Linked DNA regions of Kutzneria chonburiensis. The protein of the gene in region 2 interacts with the protein of the main gene of each other region in a pairwise test. Links are inferred from orthologs where the notes say so. Each region holds a gene or a part of one and is shown on either strand. Other genes may lie near its edges. The genes, in order: M3Q35_RS37750 and M3Q35_RS43645.

Evidence for each region.
Region 1: the proteins of M3Q35_RS43645 (region 2) and M3Q35_RS37750 interact in binary tests that used the Bacillus subtilis proteins (3 or more experiments, as listed by UniProt). The link is inferred for Kutzneria chonburiensis from one-to-one orthologs.

What each region holds. Positions count from the first base shown.
Region 1 is NZ_CP097263.1:8,100,949-8,106,461, forward strand. What follows is about bases 1,674-4,672. They hold M3Q35_RS37750 (ABC transporter permease), read right to left. Parts: upstream 3,763-4,672; coding sequence 2,584-3,762; downstream 1,674-2,583. Other genes in these bases: M3Q35_RS37745 (cryptochrome/photolyase family protein), read left to right, coding at 1,674-2,597; M3Q35_RS37755 (ABC transporter ATP-binding protein), read right to left, coding at 3,759-4,664; M3Q35_RS37760 (hypothetical protein), read right to left, coding at 4,657-4,672. In the rest of the region: M3Q35_RS37735 (citrate synthase), read left to right, coding at 1-708; M3Q35_RS37740 (hypothetical protein), read right to left, coding at 753-1,229; more of M3Q35_RS37745, read left to right, coding at 1,281-1,673; more of M3Q35_RS37760, read right to left, coding at 4,673-5,175; M3Q35_RS37765 (helix-turn-helix transcriptional regulator), read right to left, coding at 5,172-5,441; M3Q35_RS37770 (glycerol-3-phosphate dehydrogenase/oxidase), read right to left, coding at 5,498-5,513.
Region 2 is NZ_CP097263.1:9,393,440-9,399,625, forward strand. The notes cover bases 1,560-5,231. They hold M3Q35_RS43645 (efflux RND transporter permease subunit), read right to left. Parts: upstream 4,895-5,231; coding sequence 1,760-4,894; downstream 1,560-1,759. Other genes in these bases: M3Q35_RS43640 (nuclear transport factor 2 family protein), read left to right, coding at 1,560-1,706; M3Q35_RS43650 (MarR family winged helix-turn-helix transcriptional regulator), read left to right, coding at 5,055-5,231. In the rest of the region: M3Q35_RS43635 (GNAT family N-acetyltransferase), read right to left, coding at 1-1,207; more of M3Q35_RS43640, read left to right, coding at 1,338-1,559; more of M3Q35_RS43650, read left to right, coding at 5,232-5,504; M3Q35_RS43655 (hypothetical protein), read left to right, coding at 6,178-6,186. UniProt on the Bacillus subtilis protein: Required for self-resistance to surfactin, an antimicrobial lipopeptide surfactant produced by B.subtilis. Also required for swarming motility.

The DNA.
Region 1 (5,513 bases), 1.3 Mb from region 2 along the record:
GTCGAGAACTTCCTCCGGATGACCTTCGGCCTGCCGGCCGAGGACTACGACGTTGACCCCGCCCTGGTCCGCGCGCTCGACCTGCTGTTCATCCTGCACGCCGACCACGAGCAGAACTGCTCCACCTCGACCGTGCGCCTGGTCGGCTCGTCCGAGGCCAACCTGTTCGCCAGCATCTCCGCCGGCATCAACGCCCTGTTCGGCCCGCTGCACGGCGGCGCCAACAGCGCCGTGCTGGAGATGCTGGAGAAGATCCGGCAGGACGGCGGCAACGTCGAGGAGTTCGTGCGCAAGGTCAAGAACAAGGAGGACGGCGTCCGCCTGATGGGCTTCGGCCACCGGGTCTACAAGAACTACGACCCGCGCGCCGCGATCATCAAGAAGACGGCCGACGAGATCCTCGGCAAGCTGGGCGGCGACGACCAACTGCTGGAGATCGCCAAGAAGCTCGAGGAGACCGCGCTCGCGGACGACTACTTCGTCTCCCGCAAGCTGTACCCGAACGTGGACTTCTACACCGGCCTGATCTACCGGGCCATGGGCTTCCCGACCAAGTTCTTCACCGTGCTGTTCGCGCTGGGCCGGCTGCCCGGCTGGATCGCCCACTGGCGCGAGATGATGAAGGACCCGGCCACCAAGATCGGCCGCCCGCGCCAGCTCTACGTCGGCCCGGCCGAGCGCAACTTCGTGGCCATCGACGAACGCTGAATCGATCGCTGAACCGGTCCACTTAAGCTAGTAAGGGGGCCTTCCTACACTCCGAGTGTAGGAAGGCCCCCTTCCAAGCTTCGGGGTGTGTTGTCCGGGTGGTGGGGAAGCGACAACGCCACCAGGGTGATCACCAGGCCTAGCCAGTGGGTCTGCTGGGCGGCGGTGTCCGTGGTGAGGACGCCGGCGGCCAGGGCGAGGCCGAACAGGGTGAGCCAGAGCAGTCGGGCCCGGCTGATCAGCGACGGGCCGACGTGTCGGGCGGCGGACAGGCTGCACAGGACGGCCACCATGGCCTCGAGCACCGGTAGGAACGGGTCCAGCGCCACCGCCGGCCAGCGCACGGTCGGCACGTCGCCGATGTGGGTGAGGGCGGTGATGGCGGCGCCGGGATCGAGCAGGAACGTGCCGTCCGCGGTGATCGTCACCAGGTAGGCGAAGAAGGCGCTGACCACGCCGCCGAACAGGCCGAACAGCAGACCGGCGGTGGAGTGCGTGTACAGCGTGCGCCGGGTGCCCAATGACGCCTCCCGTTGTGCGGCCGGTTCGGGATCACCGTAGCGTCGGACGACATGACCCCGCCCGCGATCATGTGGTTCCGCCGCGACCTGCGCCTGTCGGACCATCCGGCGCTGCTCGCCGCGGCCGATGCCGGCGAGGTGCTGCCGCTGTTCGTGCTGGACGACCGGCTGCTGAAACCGGCGGGGGAGCCGCGCCGCCGTTTCCTATATGACTGCCTGCGGGCGTTGGACCACGACCTCGGCGGCCGCCTGCACATCGCCCACGGGGATCCCGTCGACATCGTGCCCAAGATCGCCGGCAAGATCGGCGCGGGCAGTGTGCACGTCTCCGCCGACACCGCGCCCTACGGCCGCGAGCGGGACGAGAGGGTGCAGAAGGCGTTGGGGGACATCGACTTCGTCCGCATCGGATCGCCGTACGCGGTGACGCCGGGTCGGGTGCGCAAGCAGGACGGCGAGCCCTACCGGGTGTTCACGCCGTTCCGCCGGGCCTGGCTCGACCACGGCTGGCGTAAGCCGGCGAAGTCCGGTGTGGACAGTGCGCGGTGGATCAGCTTGAAAGGCCTGAAGATCCCGGCCGCCAAGTCGGATTACCCGGCGGGGGAACAGGCCGCACTCGAGGTGTGGCAGGACTTCCGGGACGGACCGCTGGCCGACTACGACACCGGCCGCGACCGTCCGGACCGCGACGGCACCAGCCACCTGTCGGCCTACTTGCGTTGGGGCTGCGTGCATCCGCGCACGCTGTTGGCGGATCTCAAGCCCGGCAACGAAACCTTCCGGTCCGAGCTGGCCTGGCGGGAATTCTACGCGGACGTGCTGTGGCATCAGCCCAACACCGCCCGGGAGAACTACGACCGCAAGTTCGACAGGTTCAAGCACGACACGGGAAAGGCTGCGCAGCAACGGTTTCAGGCCTGGTGCGAGGGCAAGACGGGCTATCCGGTGGTGGACGCCGGCATGCGGCAGCTGCTGGCCGAGAACTGGATGCACAACCGGGTCCGCATGATCGTGGCCAGCTTCCTGGTCAAGGACCTGCACGTGCCGTGGTGGTGGGGCGCGCGGCACTTCATGCGGCACCTGATCGACGGCGACCTGGCCTCCAACCAGCACAACTGGCAGTGGGTGGCCGGCTGCGGCACCGACGCGGCCCCGTACTTCCGGATCTTCAACCCGATCACCCAGGGCGAGAAGTTCGACCCCAACGGCGACTACGTGCGCAAGTACGTGCCGGAACTCCGTGGCGTGCAAGGGAAAACCGTGCACAAGCTGGACAAGCTGCCCGAGGAGTACCCGGCGCCCGTGGTCGACCACGCCCACGAGCGCCAGGTGTCCCTCGACCGGTACGACGCGATCAGGACGACCTGAGCGCGTCCAACAGCTTGACCCGGCCGCCGGTCTGCAGCACGGCGTTGCGGTAGATCCGGCCGGCCAGCCAGGTGACCACCAGGATCGAGACGATCATCAGCGCCACCGCCAGCGCGACCTGCCACGGCGGCGCGACGCCGAGCGCGATCCGGGCCGGCATCAGCGTCGGGGCCCACAGCGGGATGAACGACAGCACGGTGCTGACCGTGTTGTTCGGGTTGGGCAGCAACAGGTTCAGGCCGACCACGAAGCCGACCGTCGGCAGCAGCGTCACCGGCGTGACCGCCGACTGGAGCTCCTCCTGCCGCGACACCAGCGAGCCGGCCGCGCCGAGCAGCGCGGCGTACAGGAAGAAGCCCAGCACGTACCAGCCCAACGCACCGAGCACGGTCGAGAACGCCACGGTCGGCACGTCGACCACGCCGCTGGTCCTGGCCAGCACCAGCCCGACCCCGGCGATGATCAGCACCTGGATCAGGCCGACCACACCGATGCCGAGCACCTTGCCGGCCAGCAGCTGCCACGGCCGGATGGTGGCCAGCAGGATTTCCACCACCCGGCTGGACTTCTCCTCGACCACGCCCTGCGCGACGGCGGTGCCGAAGGTGATGATGGAGATCACCAGCACCACGCCGGTGATCAGGGACAGCGCGATCCGCGGCCCCTGGTCGGGATCCGGCGGCTCCAGCTGGTCCAGCGTCACCTTGGCGTTCTGGTACGCGTTCAGGGCCGACGGCGGCAGCTGGGCCTGGGCCAGCACCCCTTGCAGGGCCTGGGCCCGCACCAGCTGCTCCAACGCGTTCTGCAACGCCGGGTCCACAGTGGACTTGAACACCGCCGTCGGCGCGCCGAGCGGGCCCTTCACCAACAGGTCCAGCTTGCCGTCGCGGACCTGCTGCACGCCGGCGGCCTCGTTGTCCACGGTGCTGATCTGCACCGTCTTGCCCAGGTGCTCGGCCGCGGCGGCCAGCGGCTGGGACATGGCGGTGGCCTGCCCGGTGAGCCCGATCTTGGCCGTGGCGCCCTTGCCGATCACCGTGAACAGCACGACGTACACCGCCATCACGGCCAGGATGGCCAAGGTGCCGATGACGAACGACTTGCTGCGCAGCCGGGTGGTGAACTCACGGCCCGCGACCAGGCCGATCACCCGCGAGGTGGTCACGATGCCCCCTGTTCGGTCACGACGTTGCGGAACAGCTCGGTCAGGCTCGGCCGCAGCCGGGTGAACTCCCGCACCGGCCCGGCTTTCAGCGCCGCGGCCAGCACCTCCTGGTCGTCACCGCCCTCGCCCAGTTCGACGGTGGTGCGGCCGCCGTCGGCGGCGACCACGCGCACCCCGGTCAGCCCGGCAGCCCAGTCGGTGTCGGCCCCGTCCACCACCAGCCGCACCGGCCCGCTCTCGCGCAGCTCGCTCACGCCGCCGGCGGCGACCATCTGTCCACTTCGGACAATTCCGACCCGGTCGCACAGCCGCTCGACCAGATCCAGCTGGTGGCTGGAGAACAGCACCGGCACTCCCCGGGCCGCCTGCTCCCGCAGCACCTCGCTCATCACGTCGACGGCCACCGGGTCCAATCCGGAGAACGGCTCGTCCAGCACCAGCACGGCCGGCTCGTGGACCAGCGCGGCGATCAGCTGCACCCGCTGCTGGTTGCCCAGGCTGAGCTTCTGCACCTCGTCGTCACGGCGGGCGCCGAGGCCCAGCCGGTCCAGCCAGCCGTCGGTGGCCCGGCGGGCATCGGCCGCGGACATGCCGTGCAGCTGGGCCAGATAGACGAGTTGCTCGCGCGCCTTCATCTTCGGGTACAGGCCGCGTTCCTCCGGCATGTACCCGATTCGCCTGCGGGTGGCCAGATCCACCGGCCGGCCGGACCAGCGGACCTCGCCCGCGTCGGCCGCCAGCACGCCGAGCGCGATGCGCATGGTGGTGGTCTTGCCGGCGCCGTTGCTGCCGACGAAGCCGAACAGCTCGCCGGCCCGGACGTCGAAGGTCATCTCGTGCAACGCGCGGACGGTCCCGTAGCGCTTGGAGATCCGGTCGATCTCCAGCACGCCCTCAGCCACGGCGGTCTCCTTCGGCGATCGGGTCGGGCTCGTCGTCCGGCAGCTGCCAGCCCAGCAACGCGGTCGGGGTGCTGCTGGCCAGCATCACCAGGCTCATCAGGACCACGAACGGCCCGTACGGCAGGTTCTTGAGCGGGGTCAGCGTGAGCACCGTGCCGGCGATCACCATGCCCCAGACGGCGACGAGGAACCCAACGTAGCCGCACCGGCCCCGTAGCGCGAGTTCGCGTTCGTCGAGAAGCCGCGCGCTGCGCTCGCCGATGTTGTTCGTGAGCGCCTTGTTCACCATTTGCAACACGGTTGTGATCGCGAACAGGCCCATCCAGATCGAGAAGGGCAGGGTCGGGGTGGCGGCGAAGGGGCTCAGGGCCAACAAGCCCACCGTGCACACCAGCCAGGCCGATACGGCCAATCGGCGGTGGCGGCGATCGCGCCAGCCGGGCAGCCAGGTCGAATACGCCCAGGCGCTGCGCTCCTGATACGCGTGATATCGGTCCTTGATCGTGTTCATCTCTCCCCCTTGCCGTACAGCTGCGCGGACAGCGGCTGGAACGGGGTGCGGCTGAACACCGCCTCCACCGGCAGCGAGAACACCTCGCAGATCCGGAAGGCCAGGTCGAGGCTGGGGTAGTGGTCGCCGCGCTCCAGCGCGCCGATGGTCTGCGGGTTCACCTCGACCAGCTCCGCCAGCTGGGCCCTGGTCAGCCCCCGTTCCGCGCGCAGCACCGGTAGCCGATTGTGGATCGGCAGCTCTTTACCGCGCCTTACTGGACTCACGGAACGAAGTGTTGCAAAAACCCAACAGTCCGTCAACGGGATCGGCGGGGGTTTGCTTACCTGAGTGGCTCA
Region 2 (6,186 bases):
AGTGGGGCTGGTGGTCGCCGGCGAACGCCCGCGACGCGGCACGGGCCGTGCCCGGCGTCAGCTCGCGAATGCGCTGCGCGGCAACGAGTTCCTGCACGGTCGTGCCGCCGAGGAACACCGCGCCGAGCTCGCGGACGTCCAACGCCAGGTCGGGTTGGGCGTCGGTGCGGGTGACGGCGGCCGGCCCGTCGGCCTCGGCGACGAGCCGCCAGGTGCCGGCGTTCCATGGACAGAGGGCGTCCTCGACCGCCAGCACGACGTCGACCGCCGCTGAGTACGTGCGCAGCGGCAGCGCGCGGTCGATGTCGATGATTCGGACCCACAGGCCGTCGCCGACGGTCCGGTTGTTGTCGGTGGCGTCCTTGAGCATGTGGATGATCGGGTCGTCGGTGGCTCCCTCGGCCCGAACCGTTGTGGTCAGGTCGATATCGAGCAGGTACCGCCACAGCGCCGCGTACGCCTGCGGGGTGGTGCCGAGAATCTCCCGGGTGTGCACCTCGTGCTCGGGCTTGCGGGACTCCCACTTCCGCTTCACCTGGTAGATGGCGTAGCCCTCCGGATGGAGGGCGTAGCGCCACCTGGTCAGGCCCTCGCTCAGCAGCTCCGAATCGTTCTCCGACAGGAACACCTGCCACGACGCCTTGGTCCGGCCGACCCAGCCGACGCGCGTCGGCGCGACCTTGCTGTGCAGATGGTGCATCAGCGGCAGCGCGGTTTCCTTGTCCACCTCGCGAACCCGGCCGTCACTGATATCCACAGTGGACTGGAAATCGGCGCCGCGCGGCACGGCGAAGAAGGCGCGGTGGCCGGCGAGCCCGTAGCCGAAACGACCGTAGATGTCGCCCTCGGAGGCGTACAGCGCGGCGAACGCGTCACCGGTTCCGTGCTGGGAATGCAGCTGGGCCCGCATCACCGCGGCCATGGCGCCACGACGTCGGTGATCGGGCGCGACACCGACGCAGGAGATGGCGGCGACCGGCTGCGGGCCGGTGCCGGGCAACGTCATCTGTTTGGACAGCATCGTGCCGCCGCCGATGAGCTCGTCGCCGTCGAAGGCGCCGTGCGTGCGGTGCGGCTCCAGCAGGTCGATCTCGGCCGCGACGTGTTCCGGGAGCGGGTCCTCCAGGAAAGCGCGGAAGACCAGACCGATGAACGCCGGGATCTCCTCGGCGGTGAGGGTGCGGGTCACCAGCGGCGATGCGGACATAGCCGACTTGGTACGCCGGTTCGCCGCCCCGCGCGAGTCGTTTTTTCATGACGCCGGAGGTAATCGACCGGCCGACCATCCGCTGCCAGGCTTGAGGAACCGAAGCGGGACAAGGAAAGGAACGAGGACGATGACTGACGCGAACACCGTCGTGCGGCGCTACGTGGAGATCTGGAACCAGCCCGATGGTGCACTGCGCGCCAAGGCCGCCGCCGAGCTGCTGACCGAGGACTGCCGGTTCGTCGACCCGATCGCCGACGTGACCGGGCCGGACGGCTTCGCCGCCGTCATCGGCGGCGTGCACGAGCGGTTCCCGGGCCATCGCATCCGGCCGATCGGGGACGTGGACACCCACCACGACGTGCTGCGCTTCAGCTGGGAACTGGTGGCCGACGGCGGCGGCGACTCGGTGGTGATCGGCACCGACGTGCTGACGCTGACCGGCGACGGTCAGGTCGGCGCGGTCAACGGCTTCTTCGACAAGGTGCCGGCGGCATGAAAACGACTGTGGGCCACGGAAATCCCCGTGGCCCACAGTCCTGGTCGATGTGACTACTTCGCGTCGACCAGCTCCGGCTTCTCCACCTCGGCGGGCCGGCGGTGCTTGCCCTCACGGCGCTTGCGGAACCGCTCCTTGGTGTTCTCCACCATGGTGTAGAGCGTCGGCACCAGCAGCAGCGTGAGCAGCGTGGAGCTGACCAGACCGCCGATCACGACCACCGCCAGCGGACGCGAGATGAACGCGCCGCTCTGCGTCAGGCCCAGCGCCATCGGCAGCAGGGCGAAGATCGTCGCGGCCGCGGTCATCAGGATCGGCCGCAGCCGTCGGCGACCGCCCTCCACGACCGCGTCGGCGATGCTCATGCCGTCCTCGCGGTACTTGTTGATCAGGTCCATCAACACGATCGCGTTCGTCACCACGATGCCGACCAGCATCAGCACGCCGATCAGCGAGGGAAGGCCGAGCGGGATGCCGCTGATCAGCAGTGCCGCGATGGCGCCCGTGGCCGCGAACGGGATCGAGACCAGCAGCACCAGCGGCTGCATCAGGCTGCGGAACACCGCCACCATGATCAGGAACACCAGGGCAACGGCGACCGCGAGGGCGATGCCGAGGTTGCCGAACGCGTCACTCTGCTGCTGGGAGACGCCGCCGACGCTGTAGGTGGCGCCGGCCGGCAGCTTGGTGTCCTTCAACTTCTGCGTCAGCTGGACGCTGATCGCGCCCGTGTTGGCCGAGTCGGCCGTGCCGCTGACGGTCGCGCTGCGCGAACCGTTGATGCGCTTGATCTGCGTCGGGCCGTTGGTCTGCTGGACCGTGGCCACCGAGTCGAGCCGGACCACGCCGGCCAGGCCGGGCAGCGGCAGTGCCTTGAGCGCGTCCAGGTCGGCCGGCGCGTTTCCGGTGCGCAGCACCACGTTCTCCGAGGTGCCGTTCAGCGACAGCTGACCGATCTGGCTGCCGGCCAGCTGGGCCTGCACCGCCTGGCCGATCGTCGAGTCGCTCAGGCCCTGCCGGGCCGCGAGCTGGCGGTCGACCGAGACCTGCACCTCCGGCGCGCTGTTGACCAGGTCGCTCGTCACGTCGGTGACGCCCGAGATGCCGGACATGGTCTTCTGCACGGCGTCCGAGGCGGTGCGCAGCACGTTCTCGTCCGTCGCGTTCACCACGACCTGCAGCCCGCTGCCGTTGAAGCCGCCGCCGCCCTGGGCGCCGACCGTGATCTTGCCGGCGTCCGGCAGCGCGTCGAGCTTGTCCCGCAACGAGTTCTGCACCGTGGTGAGATCGGCGCCGTCCTTGATGGTGATGGCGTAGCTGGCCTTGGACGTGCCGCTGTTGCCGCCGAAGCCGAGGAAGCCGCCGCCCGCGCCCACCGTGACCTGGTAGGTGTTGATGCCGTCGACGCCCTGGATGGCCGTCTCGACCCGCTTGGCCGCCGCGTCCGTGGTGGCCAGGCTGCTGCCGACCGGCAGCGTCTGCGAGACGTTGATGGTGTTCTCGCCCGAGCCGTCCAGGAAGTTGGTCTTCAGGCCGGCGCCCATCGCCAGCGTGCCGAACAGCACCAGGATCGCGATCACCACGGTCGTCCAGCGGCGACGGGTGGCGAACCGGATGACCGGCACGTAGATCCGCTGGAGCGGGCTGCGCAGCTCCTTGCGGTTGGCCTCCTCCGGGTCGGTGCCTTCCTTGGCCGGCTTGAGGAACCAGTACGCGAGCACCGGCACGATGGTCAGCGCGACCAGCAGCGACGCCAGCAGCGCCACCGTCACCGTCAGGCCGAACGGCGCGAACAGCTCGCCGACCAGGCCGCCGACCACGGCGATCGGCGCGAACACGGCGACCGTGGTCAGCGTCGACGCGGTGACCGCGCCCGCGACCTCACGGGTGCCGTCCAGCACCGCGCGCTTCTTGTCCTCGCCGTAGCTGAGATGGCGCTTGATGTTCTCCAGCACCACGATCGAGTCGTCGACGACCCGGCCGATGGCGATGGTCAGACCGCCGAGGGTGAGCAGGTTCAGCGAGGTCTTGGTGGTCCACAGCACGATCAGCGCGATGACCACCGACAGCGGGATGGACACCGCCGTGACCAGCGTGGACCGCACCGACAGCAGGAAGATCAGGATGACCAGCACGGCGAAGGCCAGGCCCAGCAGGCCTTCCTCGGTCAGGCCCTCGACGGCCTGGTTGACCGCAGGCGCCTGGTCCTGGATCACGGTCAGCTTGGCGTTGTTGCCGAGGTCGGTCTCCAGCTGCGAGATCTTGTCCCGTACCTGCTGGGAGATGTCGACGGCGTTGCCGTCGGGGGTCTTGGTGACCGAGACGCCCAGGCTTTCCTTGCCGTTGGTGCGGGTGATCGAGGTCGCCGTGGCCAGGCCCTCGGTCACCTGGGCGACGTCACCCAGCTTGACCGGCTGCGGCGCGGGGCGACCCGGCGTTGGCGGTGCCGTCGGCGTCAGGTAGAGGTTGCGCACGTCGTCCACAGAGGACAGTCGCTGTCCGATCTGGACGGTCAGCGTCTGACTGCCCTGGCTCAGCGTGCCGGCCGGCGTCGGCGTTCCGTTGGCCCGCAAGGCAGTGGTGATCGCGGTGGAGCTCAAACCGGCCGCCGCCAGCTTGGCGTTGTCCAGGTTGATCGTGACGACCTTGTCCCGCGCGCCGGTCACGTTGGCGTCCCGGACGCCCGTGATGCCCTGTAGCTCCGGCAGCACCGTGCTGGTCAGCTTGGCGGCGAGCTGCTGCTGGTCGGCGTCGGAGGAGGCGGCCAGCACGATCACCGGCAGATCGTCGGTGTTGCCGACGATCACGTTCGGCTTGACGTTGGTCGGCAGCTGCGCGGCGATCTGGTTGACCGCCTGCGACATCTTGTTGACCGCGTTGTCCAGGTTCGTGCCGAAGTCGAACTGGACGGTGACCGAGGACGAGCCCTGGCTGGAGGTCGAGGTCAGCTGGGTCTGGCCGGGGACGCTGCGCAGCGCGTCCTCGATCGGCTTGGTGACCTGGTCCTGCACGATCTCCGGCGATGCGCCCGGGTACTGGGAGACCACGACCGCGGCCGGGAAGGCCAGCGAGGGCAGCAGCTGTCTTTGCAGCGACGGGATCGCCCACGCGCCGAAGCCCAGGGCGATGAGCGCCACCAGGGCCACCAGGCCGCGGTTGGCGAGGCTGAGTCTGGTCAGGAAGGTCATGGCAGCTCTCTGCGGAATTGGTTAGCCTTGTCCTAATATTTGGCCCAAGGCTAACAGTGCGATCGGCCCGGTCGCTGAGCTTTCTCTCAGGTTCGAGGGGATGGCTGGAATTGCTCCGGGCCGTCACAACGGCGTGACGAAGGGTGATCGGTAACCGTCCATGGAGGACAAAGAGCAGCTCATCGCCAGCATCGCCGCGACGCAGCGGTCGCTGGGCCGCGTCTTCGGCGCGGCGCGGGCCAACCCGCTGATGTCGCTCAACCTGACCATGCGGCAGCTCAAGGTGCTGCTCACGCTGGCCCGACGCGGTCCGCTGGCCGGGCACGCGCTCACCGCCGAGATGGGCGTGAGCTTGGCCACCGTCACCGGCATCGTCGACCGGCTCGCCGCGCAGGGTCTGGTCTCCCGCCGTGAGGACCCCACCGACCGTCGGGTGCGCCTGCTCGAGCTGACCGCCGAGGGTCGCAAGCTCGTCGGCAGTGTCATGGACGCCGGCAATGCCCAGTACCGCCGGCTGCTCTCCCGCCTGGAGGTCGAGGAGCTCCGCCTGCTCGACGGCCTCATCCGCCGCATGGCCGAGATCGCCGCCGAGGAGTTCCCGGAGGCGTGATCCGGCACTGCCGATGCTGATGAGTGGTGTTCACATCAGCGGGGGACTTCGTGCGGTCCGGAGAAGTTTTGCATTCCGGAGCAGTTTTGCGGCGCGGAGGAGTGTGTCAACGCGGAGGAGTTGGTGCGGACTGGAGGAGTTTCGCGGTCCGGACGAGGTTGGCGGTCTGGAGGAGTTTCGCAGTCTGGACGAGCCCGCTCGAGTTGAGGAGTTCGTGCGATCTGGAGAAGTCTTGCGGGCCGGACGAGTGTGCCAACGCGGAGGAGTTCGTGCGGACTGGAGAAGTCTTGCAGTCCGGATGAGTTCGCCAGAGTCGAGGAACGCGTGCGTTCTGGAGGAGTTTTGCAGGCTGGACCAGTTCGTCAGAGCTGAGGACTTCGTCGGCCTGGGCCAGTTCGGCGGCGGACGTGTGAACTGCTCGACTTTGGCAAAGTGGTTGTGAACTGAGTTCACAGGCATCTTGCTGCGGCTGGTCGAGCGCGGGCGGCCGTTCGGATCTGACACGGCTGTCATCACTGGTCTGTCCGAGTGGAAGCGACCGTCCCTCAGGCAACGGGATGTGGTTGAGCGTGTACGAACCGTCGTGATGCCCGTTCGCGGGCGTCGACCCGTGTCCATGGCGACGGAGGGGAAACCTATGCGGCATACGGACGGTGGTCGTCGATCTCCCTGGTTGCGCAGA